DNA from 4 places in the Shewanella sp. 10N.286.54.B9 genome. Region 2 is predicted to be linked to each of the others. Evidence: predicted binding sites of a transcription regulator. Region 2 holds the regulator's gene; each other region holds the start of a gene.
The links. Region 2 encodes sigma-54, which starts transcription at its own class of promoters, with help from an activator protein. Its sites were predicted from a motif close to GTTGGCACGNNNNTNGNNT; they were not measured.
Positions count from the first base shown of each region.

Region 1 (4,735 bases), on a different contig from region 2:
CTTGTTGAATTAATGAGTTCAAGTACGAATAAAGCAAAAGCTTTATGGGTCGATAGTGACGTCGGCCAGGGGAGTTGTTTTGGGTTTTCGCTGCCGTTAACGATCTGCGCTGGCCCGGACATGGCACAGCAATTACCTGCTGAACGGGTGAACTCAAAGCTGGTACTCGTGGTAGAAGACAACAAGATTAATGCAATGGTTGCTCAGGGGTTTCTGGCTCATTTAGGCCATGACTCTAAGTTAGCCACTAGCTGCGAAGCGGCGAGGAAGCTCTACACCCAGCAAACCGCGACTGAATATGACGCCATCATGCTAGATATTCAATTGGGAGATGGCTCTGGAGTTAGTTTATTAGAGGAGCTACAACAGATTAATGTACAAGCCGCTCATACACTGCCAATTGCTGCCTTTACTGCGCAGTTGCAAGCTGATGATATGGAGAACTACCAAGCTAAAGGTTTCGATCAGGTATTGATGAAGCCATTGGATATGCAGGCGTTGTCAGTTTGGCTTGGCTGCGCGAAAGAGCCCGATACCACAGATAGTGATTGCTGCGTAACAGATTGGAAATTAGGCGTAGCACATACAGAAAGTGATTTAGAGTGTCAGGTTGAGGCAAGTACTCGGGTAAATATAGAGCAAGACAATATTGAACTAGACAGTATGGCTCAGAGCCAAGCGAAGCTAGCCCCCTTACTTGATGATAGGCAGCTAATTCAAGATATGAGCTATTTGGGTAAAGATGCTGTGGTGGAGCTATTTAGCCTTTATCAAGATTCTAGCCAGGCTCATATGGCGACGCTTGCCAAGGCACCTGAAGATTTTGAGCGAGTACTGCATGCCTTAAAGGGCAGTAGTGCCAGCATGGGATTATCGCAACTTGCTGGAAAATGTCGTGATATCGAACAGCTTAAAATCAGTGCTGCTGCTTATCAATTAGATCAACACCAAACACTGTTTGAGTTGTGGCAACGCTCACTAGATGAACTCTCGAAATGGCTTGATGGTCAGAAAAACGCAGAGCAGGCGTAGTCGGCTAAAGCATAACCCATAGCGTTTTTATGCCAGTGTTTGACAGCGCTTTACTGCATGTCATTGATTGCGTTTTACAACATTGCAAAACACTGCCGACTAATCGTAAGGCTCAAAAATCTCATGCACTATACCTGATGGGTCTTTAAAGGCTGCATATCGACCCCTGTCATTTGCATTGGGTGTTTGATGAATAAATTCTACGTTGTGACATTTTAGCTCTTTGATTGTTTCATCAAGGTTTTTTACGCTAAAAACCAGAGTGGAACTGGCGTTGTAACCGTGCTCATACTTACTCGCTGGTAACGTTCCTTGAAACATCAAGACGCTGTGGTTTCCTGCCAGTAGTTTAAGGCAAGAATCAGTTTCAGATATCAATTCAAGCCCTAGTATGTCGATGTAAAAGGCTTTAGATTGCTGCAGGTTTTGCACGATGAGCAGGGTTGCAGGGTTATCCATATAAGCGAGTTCTCGTTTTTAGAGCCGATTAAAAGTGAGTTTGATTAGTGATGTATCCCACTGCCATAAAACGCTTTAGCACAGGTTTTACAATGCAGTTTTACCGGAAATGGTTGAACTCCCATTAAAGTCAGTACACATAGGCCTAATGGGTATGACAGCAGATTAGGGATAAACGAAAAGATAATATGTACATCCTCTGAATTGCAGTGTTTGCATTTACAAAACAGTTGGTTTTCGTGATTTGTTTTATACCCGTTCCACTTGAATATGCTCGTTTCAGAGGCTATGTGCCAGTTCAATTCTAGGCGTATTAACGTAGAAATGGTTATTCCCTTTTAAGTGAGTGCAACAACGAAGTGGGCTGGCACAAAGCCTTCTGCGATGGGCTTTAATGGGCTTTACTCAGTGTTATTGATTTTACCAAGGGAATGACCATTCGTTGCAATCAATGCCGTGATTAAAGTCCATTAAACTCCCACTGAATCCTGCATCTTCAGGTGGAACAGGTATATACATACTTATCCCTAAGAGTCTTTATTCCGTTGTTAATTGAGTTATAACACGAGTCATATTACTTGCAAATAGTCGCGCTATCGGCAGCAGTAAAATCTGAACCTAACCACTGGTTGTAGGTGATTGCAGCATGACCCTGTATCAAATACTACTGTTATAACGCCTAAAAAAATAGCACCCAAAAAGTGGTTAGCTGTTCAACTTATCAGCTTGAGTCTATTTTAAATAAGCTTGATTGTTGCATTAGGTGAAAAAATATCAACTAGAGATTATAATGGCTGTTCATTTTTTAAACGATTAATAGTAAGGCAGATTCTTTTGCTTGATGCTGTAAGCCGCAGCGAAAAAGCGCCGCCGTGATCTCTTTTTACATAAATTAAACCTTTACAATATCCCTGACTGCTGTAAAGTACGCCTTGCTCTGGCATTCAGAGTTATTAGTGAACCATCAAGTAAAAGTAAGCCTCAGATTACTGCGTTATCGTTGTTATCCATAGTGTTTCCCTTAGCTTCATCGTCACATTTAATAATTCAAGCTCTCAGCACATCGCAATTTCGCGATAGATTTATTAATTTTTTAATTATATAAGGGACACAAAATGTCTAATTCAACTACTGGTATCGTAAAATGGTTTAACGAAGACAAAGGTTTTGGCTTCATCACTCAAGACAATGGCGGCGCTGACGTATTCGTACATTTCCGTGCAATCGCTTCAGACGGTTTCAAAACTCTTGCTGAAGGCCAAAAAGTTTCTTTCGACCTAGAGCAAGGCCAAAAAGGCCCACAAGCAGCTAACGTAGTTGCTATCTAAGTTGAAAGTCGACTCAATTAGTCTAAAGACTACATGAGTCACTTGAGATAATTAAACGAGGTTAACCTTGTTTGATTATTTGAAAAGCGAGCCGAAAGGTTCGCTTTTTGCGTTTTAGCGCAGTCCAATATCATTCTTCTTCCCTCTTCTTGTCATAAAGACTCCTACCAAGTATCGTCTTTAAGACATTCCTTTTGTCTATTTTACATGCTTTACCATTGTCATAAAGACACTGTGAGTATGTTGGTTTTCTATACATTGCGCATGTTTTCAATCGATTAAATATCTGGCACGGTTAGTGCAATTACTCAACTTAGAAATTAAAAATTTATTTAATCTTTTAGGTAGTAGCTAATGACAATTCATGTAAAAAACAATATCCACTGGGTCGGCCAACGCGATTGGGAAGTACAAGACTTCCATGGTACAGAATACAAAATGACCCGTGGCACCAGCTATAACAGTTATCTTATTCGAGAGCAGAAGACTGTATTAATCGATACCGTTGACCATAGATTTAGTCATCAGTTTATTCAAAATCTTGAGATGGAAATTGATCTTAACAGTATCGATTTCATTGTGATAAACCATGCCGAAGAAGATCACTCCGGTGCGTTAACGGCCTTGATGCAAAAAATCCCAGGCACGCCAATTTACTGTACTGAAGCTGCTGTAGACTCGATTGTCGGCCATCACCATCACCCTGAATGGAACTTCAAAATAGTTAAAACCGGCGACAGCGTCGATATTGGCAATGGTAAACAACTTATCTTTATTGAAGCGCCAATGCTGCACTGGCCAGATAGCATGATGACCTATATGACCGAAGATGCAGTGCTGTTTAGTAATGATGCCTTTGGCCAGCATTACTGCGATGAGCATCTGTTTAATGACGAGGTTGACCAGAATGAGCTTAAAGAGCAGTGCTTGCGCTATTACGCCAACATTCTTACTCCTTTTAGCAGCCTAGTTACCGCCAAAATTCATGAAGTGTTGAGCTTTAACGTGCCAGTGGACATGATTGCAACCGCCCACGGTATTGTATGGCGCGACAACCCGACTCAGATTATTCACCAATACCTTGAGTGGGCAGACAGCTACCAAGAAGATAAGATCACTATCTTCTATGATTCAATGTCGAATAACACTCGTATGATGGCTGATGCAATTGCCCAAGGTATTCACGATGTTGACCCTGGTGTCGCGGTTAAAGTGTTTAATGTTTCTAAACACGATAAGAATGAAATTCTTTCGCACACTTTCCGTTCTAAAGGTGTGCTTGTCGGTTCTTCAACCATGAACAATGTCATGATGCCAAAAATTGCTGGCATGTTAGAAGAGATCACTGGCCTTAGGTTTCGAGGTAAAAAAGCGGCAGCATTTGGTAGTTATGGTTGGAATGGCGGCGCTGTTGATCGAATCAACACTCGCTTAATGGATGCAGGCTTTGAAACTGCACTGGGTCTTAAAACCAAATGGCGACCTGATGGCAAAGCGATGCGTGAATGTCGTGAACATGGGCGTCAAATTGCAAAACAGTGGGCGCTACAACCTCTTACAGCAGTCGCTAGTCTTGCTGATACAGGGCTTAACACTGAGTCTAAGCCTGCTGTTCAAGCAGCTAAGTCTGTATCTGCAAATACTGAAGAAGTGGCGCTTGCTGAACACCCAAGCGATTGCCAATGCATGATTTGCACCGTATGTAATTGGGTTTACTCGCCCGTAAAAGGTGAACCAAACCAAGAGATTGAGCCTGGAACTGCTTGGGCTGATGTACCTGAATATTTTCTCTGCCCAGAGTGTAACTTGGGGAAAGATGTGTTTGTTGAGCATAACGGCTAGAGACGTATTATACCGATTGGTATCAAGAGGACTCAATCATGACAGCACCTGTTGTGATCATTGGTAGCGGCTTT
Region 1 covers NZ_JBFRIY010000070.1:10,842-15,576, reverse strand. Annotated here, with positions in the region: gene torS (TMAO reductase system sensor histidine kinase/response regulator TorS) at 1-1,032, shown strand, start outside; gene AB4135_RS20325 (VOC family protein) at 1,132-1,491, opposite strand; gene AB4135_RS20320 (cold-shock protein) at 2,607-2,819, shown strand; gene norV (anaerobic nitric oxide reductase flavorubredoxin) at 3,174-4,661, shown strand; gene norW (NADH:flavorubredoxin reductase NorW) at 4,700-4,735, shown strand, end outside.
Region 1: a site for sigma-54 is predicted at 3,105-3,123, ahead of norV (anaerobic nitric oxide reductase flavorubredoxin). Genes of this name have one in related genera too.

Region 2 (4,735 bases):
GATGTACAAGGGTATAGATTAACTTTTTTGTTGTTGAAAGCAAGAGCTTAGGCAAGAAGGAGAGAATAAATAATATTGTTGTCATATCCCCGTTCTACCTGAATATGCAGGATTCAGTGGGAATTTAATGGTCTTTAATCACGGCATTGATTGCCACGAATGGTTATTCCCTTGGTAAAATCAATAACACAGAGTAAAGCCCATTAAAGCCCATCGCAGAAGGCTTTGTGCCAGCCCACTTCGTTGTTGCACTGACTTAAAAGGGAATAACCATTTCTACGTTAATACGCCTAGAATTGAACTGGCACATAGCCTCTGAAACGAGCATCTTCAAGTAGAACGGGTATAAATACTTAGGCCTTTAAATAACCTACTTGTATAACATAAGGTTACTTAAAGACCTGACTAAATTAGCTATTGAGTGATCAAATCGTACAGTTCTGATTCACTGCTGCTTTTCCTCAACTGCTTAACGATAGCTTTATCGTTAAGCTTTTCAGCCATTGAAGACAAAGTGGCTAGGTGCTGCTCACATTGCTCTGCAGGAACCAAAAGTGCAAACAATATATCGACCGGCTGCTTATCTATCGAGTCAAAAGAGATCGGTGTTTCGCATTTGATTAATATGCCCAATGGATGGTCAATATTGGTCAATCGCCCATGCGGGATTGCGATTCCGTTGCCTATACCTGTGCTACCCATTTTTTCGCGAGCTAAAAGGCTCTCGAATATCTCTTGTGAAGATAGAGTAGGGTACTGGACAGCGGCAATGTCGCTGATGAGTTCCAGTACTTTTTTCTTACTGCCCGGAGTGGCACAGGTGGTGCACTCCGGCTGCAGGATGGTACATAGTTCCATCGTTAGTGTTTGGTCAGCTTCTCTTTGTGTTTAATAACCTGACGATCTAATTTATCGATCAGGGAGTCGATTGCGGCATACATGTCCGCATGTTCCGAAGTGGCAAAAACTTCCCCTTTTTTAAGGTGGATTCTTGCCTCGGCAATCTGCTGCATTTTTTCTACGTTCAAAATGACGTGGACATTATTGATCTGATCGAAATGACGTTCAAGCTTTGTAAACTTTTCTTCTACATAGCCACGCAGCGATGCAGTGATCTCGATGTGATGCCCAGTAAGGTTAATTTGCATAGAAAATTCCTCCAAGTGCCTAATTTTGAGTTATAAACTCTTACGTTGGTTTGAGGGCGGGATCAGCATTGCTTCACGGTATTTCGCGATAGTACGACGAGCAACTTTAATCCCTTGTTCTGCCAAAAGTTGCGCCATTTTGCTATCGCTTAATGGTTTCTTTTGGTTTTCAGCAGCGACTAACTTCTTAATAAACGCTCTAATAGCTGTAGATGAGCACTCTCCGCCGTCATCTGTGCCGACATGACTAGAGAAGAAATACTTTAATTCGAAAATACCTCTTGGGGTATGCATATACTTTTGAGTGGTAACCCTTGAGATGGTGGACTCATGCATCTCAACAGCTTCTGCAATATCGTTCAATACCATTGGCTTCATGGCTTCATCGCCATATTCAAAGAAGCCTTGCTGGAATTTAACGATGCAGTTACTGACCTTTAATAAGGTTTCATTACGACTTTCTAAACTTTTGATAAACCACTTAGCTTCCTGCAAATGACCACGGATAAACTGGCCATCAGCTTGGCTTTTAGTGCTGCGAGCCATTGATGCATAATGCTGATTAACATTGATTTTAGGCATGTAATCTGGATTGAGCTCAACCACCCAGCGGCCTTTCTTTTTGGCCACTGATACATCAGGAATAACGTATTCATCTTTACTGCGTGTGACTGCTAATCCTGGTCTTGGGTTGAGAGTTTGGATCAGGCTTATGGCTTCACGTAGCTCATCTTCTTTTAGCTTCGTTTTACGCATTAACTGCCTAAAATCGCGCCCTGCAATTAAATCTAAGTAGTCTTTGATGAGTAGGCGAGCATTATCAATATGTGGCGTGGTCGCGGCATATTGAGCTAACTGGATCAAGAGACATTCACTTAAGTCTCGAGCGGCTACGCCAATGGGGTCGAAATGCTGTACGCGTTTGAGCACGGCTTCAACTTCATCAATTTCTATCTCTGGATCGCCCATCGCCTCAAGAATATCTTCACAGTTTTGAGTGAGGTAACCACGTTCGTCAATAGCATCAATAATGGCGGTGGCGATAGCGAGGTCGTTATCAGAGAAAGGGGTTAAGTTCTTTTGCCACTCAAGGTGCTCATACAAGCCTTCGCTGGTTTCACCTTGGAATGGCATGTCGTCATCACGCATTCCGCCTGAGCTTGCATTTGATGAGACGGTATAGACTTCATCCCAGGTGGTATCCATCGGCAGTTCATCTGGCATTGAGTCTTGAGTCAATGCATCAGAGGTTTCTACTGCGGCACTATCTTGCTGGGGATCGACTTCGGCGCTGGCGCTGTAATCGTTGTCGCTATCAGATTCTGAGTAGCTATCGGATTCGCTGGTGGTGCGATCTTCGTTGCTGACAGCTTCGCCGTCAGATTGCTCTTCATCTAATTCGAGTAGGGGATTAGACTCTAATGCTTGCTGGATCTCTTGCTGCAGCTCTAAAGAGGACAGTTGCAGTAAGCGGATAGCCTGCTGTAACTGTGGAGTCATGGTTAGCTGCTGACCCATTTTGAGCTGAAGTGACGCTTTCATCTTACCGCTATTCCCTACACTGTAATTAAACGTTGAAGCTCGTTAATTTGGCGAAGAGAGCGCAAAGGCCCAACACTATGATTATATTAGTATACTTAACTAGTGCCGCGCTTTAAACGCTCATGTTGTTGATTAACTATAGCCTGAATTGTTCACCTAAGTACACTGCTCTAACCTGCTGGTTGTCTAAGATTTCGGCAGGCGTGCCTTCTGCAATGAGATTTCCGTGACTTACGATATATGCATGTTCACATACGTCTAATGTTTCACGAACGTTGTGGTCAGTAATAAGCACACCTAGGCCGCGACTTTTTAGCTGTTCAATGATTTTTTTAATGTCGATGACCGAAATAGGATCGACACCTGCAAAAGGTTCATCAAGCAAAATAAATTTTGGATTAGCTGCTAGCGCTCGTGCAATTTCAACTCGACGACGTTCACCACCAGATAGTGCCATACCTTGGCTATCTCGTATGTGAGTAATATGAAACTCTTCAAGTAAACTTTCTAGCTGCGCTTCACGCTGCTCATTATCAATATCGCTGCGAGTCTGCAGTACTGCCATGATGTTGTCACGGACCGAAAGTTTTCTAAAAATACTTGCTTCTTGGGGCAGGTAACCGATACCTTTTCGAGCCCTAAGGTGCATAGGATCTAAGGTTAAGTCATCTTCATCAATAAAGATCTGCCCCTTGTCGCTCTGCACTAACCCGACAACCATATAGAAAGTTGTAGTTTTACCTGCACCATTTGGACCTAATAGACCGACAATTTGCCCCGTTTTTACCGTTAAACTCACGTCTTGAACAACAGCTCGATTTTTATAACTCTTAGCTAAGTTGCGTGCGGTTAGCGTTTTTTGGATCATTGCTGCTCCTGCTTTTCTATCGGTTCCGCTGGGGTTTCAGGAGTCTCTTCTTGGTAGGCTTCAGGCTGAATGATAGTAATCACTCGGTCATTACCTTGGCCGGTGCTTTCAGCAATAAGTTGCTGTAAACCAATATTGTACTTAATGCGGTTGCCTGTGACCTGGCTACCCTCTTGTTCGAGTGTAGCATCACCTAGCAAGGTTAAGGTTCTGGTCGCGAGTTCGTAACGGATCTCTTTGGCACTTGCCGTTGCGGGGCGACCATCTTCCATGACTTGGGTGTATGTTGCTGGCTTACCCGTAGCGACTAAGGTTTTCCCTGAGTTCGCTTCTTTAGAGAAAACCCGCAACTCATCAGCTTTCATTTTAATTGAGCCTTGAGTCACCTCTACAGGGCCAAAAAAGATAACCTGATTGTTTTTGATATCGGCTTCTTGGCTTGCAGCGGCAATTTTGACCTCTTGCTTAAGGTCATCGACAGCTGCATAGCTGCTAATGCTAAGCAGACACAATAGACCTGCAAGTATGGATTGATTGTATTTCATAACTTCCTTCTACTCGGCCATTAGTGTGACAGTACGAGTGAGTATATTGGTTTTTTTGAACAGCTTATTTAGCATCGTAGATCCCTTCGACTTCGCTGATCAGTTTTACACTTTGAGCATTAAGGTCAGCATAAAGACCTGTACCTTGAATAACAAACTCATTGCCGGTGACGTGAATAATTTCATCAGAGGTCATTATCATGGTATCTAAGTCTAGCTCTAAATAAGATGTCGATAATGTTTGAATCGGTTCTTCAGGACTAATTGAGTCGATAATAACATTGTTTTGCAATGAGACCTTGCCGGTTAAATTGTTATGGCTACCTTGGCTTGCTTTTAAGCGCCATTGTGCTTGGCCATCATCGGGATAGATTAAATATACTGGCTCTGTGAAGTAAGTCATACTGGCATCTTCATAGTGCTCCATATGCTTGGCTGTGACCTTGCTATTTACAAAACCTGCTTCATTGTACTCTGTGCTGCGTAGGTCATCGATGATGTAATTGGGCCGCTCGCTTGCATCGACGTCTAACGTTTGATCACCTTTTTTAGACTGCACCTGCCAATAGAGGATCAGTGCCGTACCAAATAAGGCGATTATCGCTAGTGTGACGCGATTCATATGCTCATCC
Region 2 covers NZ_JBFRIY010000017.1:15,173-19,907, forward strand. Annotated here, with positions in the region: gene ptsN (PTS IIA-like nitrogen regulatory protein PtsN) at 415-858, opposite strand; gene hpf (ribosome hibernation promoting factor) at 861-1,148, opposite strand; gene AB4135_RS05925 (RNA polymerase factor sigma-54) at 1,179-2,690, opposite strand; gene lptB (LPS export ABC transporter ATP-binding protein) at 2,827-3,558, opposite strand; gene lptA (lipopolysaccharide transport periplasmic protein LptA) at 3,555-4,103, opposite strand; gene lptC (LPS export ABC transporter periplasmic protein LptC) at 4,168-4,725, opposite strand; gene kdsC (3-deoxy-manno-octulosonate-8-phosphatase KdsC) at 4,722-4,735, opposite strand, start outside.

Region 3 (4,735 bases), on a different contig from region 2:
TTGACATGATCCGCTGTAATCCAGGGATCTATTACCAAAAGCGCAGTTAAGTTATCGTATTTAGGGTGTTTCAACGGCGTTTAACGCAATTTTGACACCCTCTTATCTTGTAAAATCTTCCTTTTGACATCGCTGCATCCTAGATATACCTCTATTTTTACTTGTTTTAACTATTTTGGCACACCAATTGCTTTATTTCAGACACTGAGCTGAGGAGGCAATTTTATGGCGATTAGTTTTGATAAAGCATTAGGAGTTCATCAATACACTTTGGGCGTACGCTCCCAACGTGCAGAGGTCCTATCTTCAAATATTGCCAATGCCGACACACCAAACTATAAAGCACGTGATGTGGATTTTGCCAAAGCGATGAATTCTGCGCAGTCACGTCAATCGGGCTTAGCAATGGCTAAGAGCGATGGTAAACATTTTGATATGGCAGCGTTAACTCAGCAAAACGTCGCTTACCGTGTACCTAATCAACCCGATACGGGTGATGGCAATACCGTTGATATCCAACAAGAGCAATCTGCATTCATGCAAAATGCACTTGAGTATCAGATGTCCCTCGGTTTTCTTGACGGTAAGTTCTCAGGTATGAAAAAAGCGATTAGAGGCGATTAATTATGAGTTTATTTAATATATTTAACGTCGCAGGTTCAGGTATGTCTGCGCAATCAGTCAGACTCAATACCACAGCCAGTAATATTGCTAATGCCGATGCCGTATCGAGCAGTGCTGGCGAGACTTACCGCGCACGTCATCCTATTTTTGAAGCCGAAATGAGCAAAGCACAACAGCATCAAAGTGCATCACAGTCCGTGGCGGTTAAAGGTATTGTTGAAAGTGACTTACCCTTAAATAAAGAATTTTCTCCCGGCCATCCAATGGCAGACACTGACGGCTTTATCTATAAGCCCAACGTTAACGTGATGGAGGAGATGGCAAACATGATCTCAGCCTCTCGCTCCTATCAAATGAATGTACAAGTCACTGATGCAGCGAAATCGATGCTTCAGCAAACTCTTAGAATTGGCAAGTAACTCAGTGAAAGCTGGAGGTAAATTTTGAGCCTGATTAATCCGCTCAATAACACGCAATCGGCAACCGCTCAGCCGCAACAGGCAGGAGCCGTTACGCCACAAGCATCGCAAGCGACGACACAAGCTAGTGCGTCGACAGAGCAGACATCTACAACCGGTAACCCGTTTTTAGATAGCCTTCGTTTGCCGGCAGAAAACTCAATACCTGAGCCTAATAGTCAGGAGCTATCTCAAGAAGATTTCTTCTCGTTATTGAGTCAACAGTTGTCGATGCAAGATCCCTTTAAACCGGTCGATAATGACCAAATGATCCAGCAGATGGCATCGTTTTCAACCGTTGATGGGATCAGCAAACTTAATGAAGAGATTGTTAACCTCAATGCATTAACAACCTCGAGCCAAGCGCTGCAGGCGTCAGGCCTTGTGGGTCAGAAAGTGTTAATTCCATCGGATACAGGTTATGTGTCTGCCGATGAGCCCAACATAAAAGCGATTGTCAGTACCCCGGAAACGATTAAGGACTTAACGGTTCGCGTTGAAGATGAAACTGGCCAGCTTATTTCTACTTTTTCCGTTGATGGTAGTGCAGGCGGTAACGTCGATATTACTTGGGACGGCATGGGCAAAAATGGTGAACCGGTGGCTGAAGGCAGCTATACCCTTAAAGTGACGGGTAACGTTGACGGTAAGAGTGAAGAGCTCCCCGTTTCAACCTACGCACATGTGACCAGCGTTTCATTAGGTACTGCAGCAACCGGTGCTATTTTGAATTTACGTGGCGTGGGTGGCATTAAAATCAGTGATGTATTAGCGGTATCAGAATCGTAAACGTCCGACAGATATTAATAGTAGCGGCAAGTACTGCCTCTGCTAAAACGAATTGAACAAGGATTGAGGTGAACTATGTCATTTAACATTGCTTTGAGCGGTATATCGTCTGCGCAAAAAGATCTAAATACAACGGCAAACAATATCGCTAACGTAAACACTACTGGCTTTAAAGAGTCTCGCGCTGAATTTGCCGATGTTTACGCCAGCTCTATTTTCGCTAACAGCAAAACAACCGTTGGTGGTGGCGTGGCAACCAGCCAAGTGGCGCAGCAGTTCCATCAAGGTAGTTTACAGTTTACCAATAACTCGCTTGATATGGCGATTAACGGTGGTGGCTTCTTTGTGACCTCTTCTGAAGTCGGTTCTCAAGACCACTCATTTACCCGTGCTGGCGCATTCAAGTTTGACTCGAACAATTATATGGTCGATTCGGCAGGTAATTTCCTACAAACCTTCCCGGTTGATAAAGATGGCAACTCAACCTCTGTCAGTTTGACAACCACTCAACCAGTACAAATTCCTGATACTGCAGGCAGTCCGGTTAAAACGGATAATATTGGTTTGCAGATGAACCTTAATGCGGGCGATAAAACCTTTGACCCAGCTAATTTCGATCCCGATGACCCAGATACATTCAATAACTCAACATCAGTAACCATGTACGACTCGCTTGGTGAGCCGCATGTGATGACGACTTACTTTGTTCGTCCTCCTAATGCTGCGCATACTGGTGAGAGTAACTGGGTAGCGTTCTACGCTGTTGATGGTAAGAAAGTTAATGTTGACCCTGCAGCCGGAACCTATGATGTTGATACGAGTGGTGATGGTTTGGTCGATGGCACCAAAAATGCTGAAACTGCTGGCGGTTGGAAAGGTGCTGCAGTTTCATTTAATGATACGGGTGCATACACTGGCAGTAACCCAGCCGTTATTCAGACTGAGCAACTAGGGGTAGGCGGCGCCAATGTACTCGGCCCTGGCGCTGACGGTTCGCAAACCTTGACCTTGAACTTTAATAATCCGACGCAATATGCCTCACCTTTTGAAGTGACTGAATTGACCCAAGATGGTACTACCGTCGGGCGATTAACTAACGTTGAAGTGGGCGCAGATGGCCTGATTAACGCCAGTTATAGTAACGGTTCAACCGTGCCATTAGCGCGCGTAGCATTGGTACGTTTTGCTAATGAACAAGGTTTATCACAGGCAGGTAACACCTCATGGAAAGCCAGCCTTGATTCGGGCCCGGCATTAGCGGGTGAAGCTAACAGTGGTACCTTCGGTAGTATTCGTTCATCGGCACTTGAGCAATCAAACGTAGACTTAACCACTGAACTTGTTGATTTGATTTCGGCGCAGCGTAACTTCCAAGCTAACTCTCGTACATTGGAAGTAAACAATACCTTGCAACAAACGGTATTGCAGATCCGTTAATCTATTCGCAGACTTTACTAAAACACGTTGCCGCAGCGGCAACGTGTTTCCTCTCTCTTATCATAGTTCACTACTCTATTCGTAAACTCTTCTTTCTATACTTAATTTGTAAATTAGATTTCTGGCACGATGCTTGCTAATTAATACGTTAGACGGAAGTTTGACGGAGCATTACGTGGACAAGTTACTCTATGTCGCTATGAGCGGCGCAAAGCAGAATATGAATTCGTTGGCCATTAGCGCCAACAATTTGGCAAACGCAAACACTGATGGATTTAAAGCTGATCTCGCACAAGCGCGTTCAATGCAAGCCTTTGGTGAAGGACTGCCAACACGTGTATTTGCTATGACAGAGACTCCGTCAGCAGATTTTACCAATGGTCCGATAAAGACCACTGGTCGAGATTTAGATATTGCCGTAAAGGGCGATGGTTGGATTGCGGTGCAAGCCGATGATGGCGGTGAAGCTTATACCCGTTCAGGTAGTTTAAGTTTTGATACCACTGGCGTATTGCGTAACGATAAAGGTACCCCATTAATGGGTGACAATGGACCTATTGTGTTGCCACTGCCAATCGAAAAAATTGAAATATCTCAAGATGGCATTATCTCTGTTCGTCCAACAGGGGCAACCGCTGAGGTAATTGAAGAGGTTGGCCGTATTAAATTGGTCAACCCTGGTAATGAAAACTTAATGCGCGGCAAAGATGGACTGTTTCGTCAAATGTCGGGTGAACCCGCACCAGCTGACCTTTCCGTTGGTCTACTGAGTGGGGCCGTTGAAGGCAGTAACGTCAATGCTGTACACGAGATGGTATCGATGATTGACATACAACGTCAGTTTGAGATGCAAGTCAAAATGATGAAAACAGCTGAAGAAACAGATAAAGCATCTGCTTCATTAATGCGCATTAGCTAGGAGATTTAATATGCATCCCGCTTTATGGATAAGTAAGACTGGTTTAGACGCTCAGCAGACTGATATTTCTGTTATTTCGAATAATGTTGCTAACGCCAGTACAGTTGGCTTTAAAAAGAGCCGTGCGGTATTTGAAGATCTCCTCTATCAAAACGTTAACCAAGCGGGTGGGGTGAGTGCATCAAATACCAAGCTGCCAAATGGTTTGAATATTGGCGCGGGTACTCAAGTGGTCGCAACGCAAAAAGTCTTTACTCAAGGCAACATGCTAACCACTGACAACTCGCTTGATTTGATGGTTGAAGGCCCCGGCTTTTTTGAAGTGCAAATGCCAGATGGCACCGCGGCATATACACGTACGGGTCAGTTTAGCCTCGATGATACCGGCCAAATTGTGACCCCAGGTTCTGGCTATGTAGTGCAACCAGCCATCACTATTCCAGATGATGCCACTAGCATTACCGTTTCAGCAGAGGGAGAAGTCTCGGTTAAAACCCCTGGTAATGCT
Region 3 covers NZ_JBFRIY010000040.1:7,099-11,833, forward strand. Annotated here, with positions in the region: gene AB4135_RS14735 (protein-glutamate O-methyltransferase CheR) at 1-50, shown strand, start outside; gene flgB (flagellar basal body rod protein FlgB) at 226-624, shown strand; gene flgC (flagellar basal body rod protein FlgC) at 627-1,043, shown strand; gene flgD (flagellar hook assembly protein FlgD) at 1,068-1,871, shown strand; gene flgE (flagellar hook protein FlgE) at 1,947-3,308, shown strand; gene flgF (flagellar basal-body rod protein FlgF) at 3,484-4,227, shown strand; gene flgG (flagellar basal-body rod protein FlgG) at 4,238-4,735, shown strand, end outside.
Region 3: a site for sigma-54 is predicted at 3,429-3,447, ahead of flgF (flagellar basal-body rod protein FlgF). Genes of this name have one in related genera too.

Region 4 (4,735 bases), on a different contig from region 2:
CGCGCCTAACACGTTGGCAAAAGTGTAAGGTACAAATGCTATTTTGACCTCCATCTCTGTCGCTAATTTTTTCATCAACTCAACATCAAAACCCACCAGTTCATCTTGGGCATTATAAAATGAGAACGGCACTTGAATGGGGTTATAGCCCACTCTTAATACACCGCTTTCTTTTATCTCTGCCACACTTCTAGGGCCGGTAGCTTCGGCTAATTCATCCCATCTAAAAGAGGTGACCTGATCAGGTACTTTTTCTGCGGCGCTCATCTGTGCGACCACTTCATCCATACTATATTCGGTGTTAACAATACTGCTCAATAGCCAACTAGAGCCCAGTAGACTCACGCCAATGACCACTGGCGTCAAAACGCTATACATGATTAATCGTGTATAGCTCACCTTAGCAATACCCACCAGCATGGCTGTACCTCCCACGGCAAGAATAAAGATATTCATCGCCGCGAGTAAGGAGGTGAATCGACTGGTAAACAGACTCGACACCATATAGAGCTGGAATAGGTCCGATGACAACTCGAGCGAATCTAGCAACATAGGAATGGTTAAATATACACTGCCAAACAGACTAATTAGGCCGTTTATCGACATCGGCAGGTAGGTTAAAAAATCAATCTCTTTGCCAGAGAACCAAGCAGCAAACAGCACGAAAACGATGGTTAACAATTTGCCAAGGTTCGGAAAACTAAACACCACCGGAATAATGATATTGGCGTAATCATCTGTCTGTTGATCGCCAATATCGTATTTATGAAATAGCTCTTTGGTTCGCTGGATAAGTAGCGGAATAATAATAAAAATATTACCCGCTGCGAATGCGGTGATCATCGCATCTTTTGCAATACCTGTTATGTCACGATATGAAAATGGTGTAATTGTTGCCAAGATTGCTGGCAATACCCAGTAGGTCAAAATCAGCGTCATGACGACATGGGCGACAAAGTAAACTTGCAGCTTTTGAAACTCTTCAAAGTCCATGGTGCCTGCGGTCGCTGCTGTCATGGCAAAAATACCAATTGGCATTAGCTTTACAATGCTTTGCGTCACCTTGTTGAATGACTCGCCTAGCAGTTGCATCGGCCGCATTAACGACTCTTTGTCATCTATAGAGATAAGCGCTATACCGGTAGCCACACAAAAAAGCACAATCGCAGGAATATAACTATTAGACAAAGAAAAGAACGGGTTTGATGGGATATACACATCGAGTAGGTTAATCGAATTTGGGTCTTGCAGCGCGGTTAAGCTGAAAAACTCTCCCGCCTGCCAATCGGGGAAACTGTACTTGATAAGGAACATGGATAGCAAACCAAACATCCAAATCACCAGCATCAACTTACCCACCTTCACCCCCAGAGATTTAGCTTGTGCTAGGGTCAAGCTGCCTAAGCTAGAGATAAGCGATACGATAATATAGGGTATAATGGTCATCTGCAGTAGCTTAATAAAGGCATCACCTATCACCGACATCCAAGCTAACATCTCGCCGAAAAACAGCCCTGCCGCAATACCCGCTGCAAATGACAGCAGGACAAGCGTAGACATACTCATCTTTTTTTTAGGCTCTTCTATACTCTCTTTTTCTGGCTCAATGTCATTATTTACATCGGCGACTGCTGTCTTATCAAGCATAATCCAAATCGTCCTTTTTTTAGCTATTTACAACAGCCTTTAAGTCGCTATTATCGGCAATAGCGCTGTGATAACACTCAACATACTGGGCTATTTTTTGCTCGGGACTAAAGAGTGCTCTAGCCCGCGCCCTCCCTGCGAGTCCCATTTGTTGCTGCTTATTATCGTCTAGCAGAATAGTTTCCATTGCTTTTGCCATCGCTAATGCATCGTCAGGATCAAACATATAACCGCTCACTCCATGCTCAACCACTTCAGGGATCCCATCTACATTGCTACTGATAGTCGGAACTGCGCAGGCCATAGCTTCCAGCAGCACCATGCTAAACGACTCACGATAACTTGGCTGGATAACGCAATTAGCATTCGGAAGGTAGGACTCCACATGCATCACATCCCCCATAAAAGTAACATGGCGCAATATGCCGAGCTGGTCGCACTGAGCTTTAATGTTATCTATATATGGCCCACTACCGAGCAGCACCAAACGTGCATTCACTTTACGAAGTAGTAGATGAAATGCTTGAATCACCGTATCGGTATTTTTAAGTGCTCTAAAGTTTGAAACATGCATCACCACTTTTTCATCGTCTTTCGCCATTTGTCTGCGGGTATTAATGTTGGCAAATGTTGGCGAGAACACATTCAGATCAATAAAGTTATGGATGACATCTATCGATTTATCATTATCAAAGTGGCTGTAAATATAGTTACGTTGGAAACTTGAGACTGTTGTGACCTTATTGCTTTTGTGAATACTAAACTTATTAAGCGGATACAGAGGTTTATCTTGCCCAACTACCGTGACATCAGTGCCGTGAATGGTTGTTACCGTAGAGAATTTATGTTGGCTGATCTCCCCCGCAAGATACGCACATAAAGAGTGAGGTATAGAGTAATGCGCGTGCACTACATCGAGTTGATATTGCTCCGCAACTTCAACAATTTTAGCCGTTAGCGCAAAGGTATATAGAGGGTCTGAAAAAAGCGGATAATTAATTGCCTCTACAGAATGAAAGAAAAGCTGCTGAAAATCTTCAATGAGTTTAAAAGGCCTAACACTGGAAATAAAGTGAATCTCATGACCAAGTTTGGCTAAACCAAGGCCAAGTTCGGTTGCGACTAGGCCTGAGCCACCAATGCTAGGGTGACATACTATTCCGATACGCAGTTTAGACATAAATTTGCTACCACCCAAACAATAGTTAACAAGATGTTATCGCTAGATAAAACTTAGCACCGTTATGCAGTTAAGCAAATAAGTATAATAAACATACACTCACAACGATTTATTCACTGCTAATTCACTCTCTATTGCATCACGGACCATAGTGCTTGTTGTTACTATTTCTGTTTGCAAAATGCAAAAAACTAGCTGTCACGCCACACAAAAACAAATCAAGCTATTGATAAATATAATGTTTATATAATGGCACGTCTTATGCATTATCTAGTTTACTTTGATAACATGACAGTGAGAGATGCATTATGAAAATATCCAAGACTATTTCATTGAGCTGCGGTTCCCCTTTACTTCTTAGCCTTCTTATATCAGCGAATGTTAATGCCTCTGAGCCTTTTAGCGCTTGTCCTACTGAAGCGTTTGTCATTCAAAAACAATCAAATACGGCCAAAACTTACGGTGTGAATTTAGCGACAGGTAGTTACACTGTATTGTCCAATGATATGGGCAACGGCGACGCTTATAATGGTGTTGGCTTTAACTACCACGACAACTACATTTACGGCTGGGATTATTCAAACGGAACATTGGGCAAGACAGGCAACGACTATCAAATAGCCGCGTTAACTGTCTCTAAAGATGCTGACTCAGCCGCTGCGGGCTCTATCTATGTCGGTGATGTCGCCATTGCGGAAAACGTCTGGTATGGCTACCGTAAAGGTAAAGGCTTATTCAAAATCCCCCTCGATAACCCTGCAAACTACAACATGACTATCATTCCAGGAAGTAAACAGAATGCTAATTACTATATTACCGATCTGGCCTTTCACCCAACAGACGGTCACATTTATGCGATAAGCAATGGCTCTAACGGCAAGTTGCTGCGTATTGACGTGACAACCGGGGCAGCAACGGACTTAGGTACTGTAATAACCTCGAGTGGTAGAAATTTTATCTTTGGCGCACAGTTTTTCGACCCTGATGGAAATTTATACGTCAGTAATAATAGCAACGGTAATATCTACAAAGTCAACGTGAATGATGCTTCACCAACTGCCGTTTTATTTGCCTATGGACCCGCATCCTCAAGTAATGACGGCGCGAGATGTGCTTTAGCTGAAGTGACTGTCGGTGACTCAGTGGATTTTGGTGATGCTCCTGATTCATACGGTACGGTACTAGACTCAAACGGTGCTCGTCACTCAATAAGCGATAACTTGTACTTAGGTGCATTAGTTGATAATGAGTCCGATGGTTACGCAGCGCCACTGTCAGATGATGCTAGCGATAACTCCGATGATGATGATGGTGTGGTCATGCCGACCGGTTTTGAACTGGGTGAAAGCGCCATTTTACTGGTTACTGCCAAAGGTGGAGATGGCTATTTAAATGCATGGTTTGATTGGGATCAAAGCGGTACCTTTGAATTAGAAGAACAGATCATCCTTGGCGAACCGTTAGACAACGGTTTAAACACCATTAGCATTGAAGTTCCTAGTTGGGCAAAAGAGGGACCAACCTGGGCACGCTTTCGTTTAAGCACGCAACAAGATATTGCCGCGACCGGTGGTGTTGGAGATGGCGAAGTTGAAGACTATGCCGTGACCTTAACTGAAACTGGTGTCACCATTAACTACTACCCTTCTTCTTCTACTTTCACCACGCTTGCCTATGAGGATCTATACCCAGATTTGGGCGACTTTGACATGAACGATGTAGTGGTGCAGCTACGCATTATTGAATATGTAAAAGACAATAAAGTGAGGCGTATTGGCTTTGAAGCTCAGCTAGCAGCGATGGGCGCAGCTTATCATAACGGCTTTGGCGTGCATCTACCTGGTGTTAGTCGTAACAAGATTAAGGAGTCTTTGATTAACTGGAGCATTGATGATATTGCTCAGCAAG
Region 4 covers NZ_JBFRIY010000029.1:1,852-6,586, reverse strand. Annotated here, with positions in the region: gene AB4135_RS10675 (cation:dicarboxylate symporter family transporter) at 1-1,647, opposite strand, end outside; gene bshA (N-acetyl-alpha-D-glucosaminyl L-malate synthase BshA) at 1,667-2,827, opposite strand; gene AB4135_RS10665 (LruC domain-containing protein) at 3,136-4,735, shown strand, end outside.
Region 4: a site for sigma-54 is predicted at 3,076-3,094, ahead of AB4135_RS10665 (LruC domain-containing protein). Genes of this name have one in related genera too.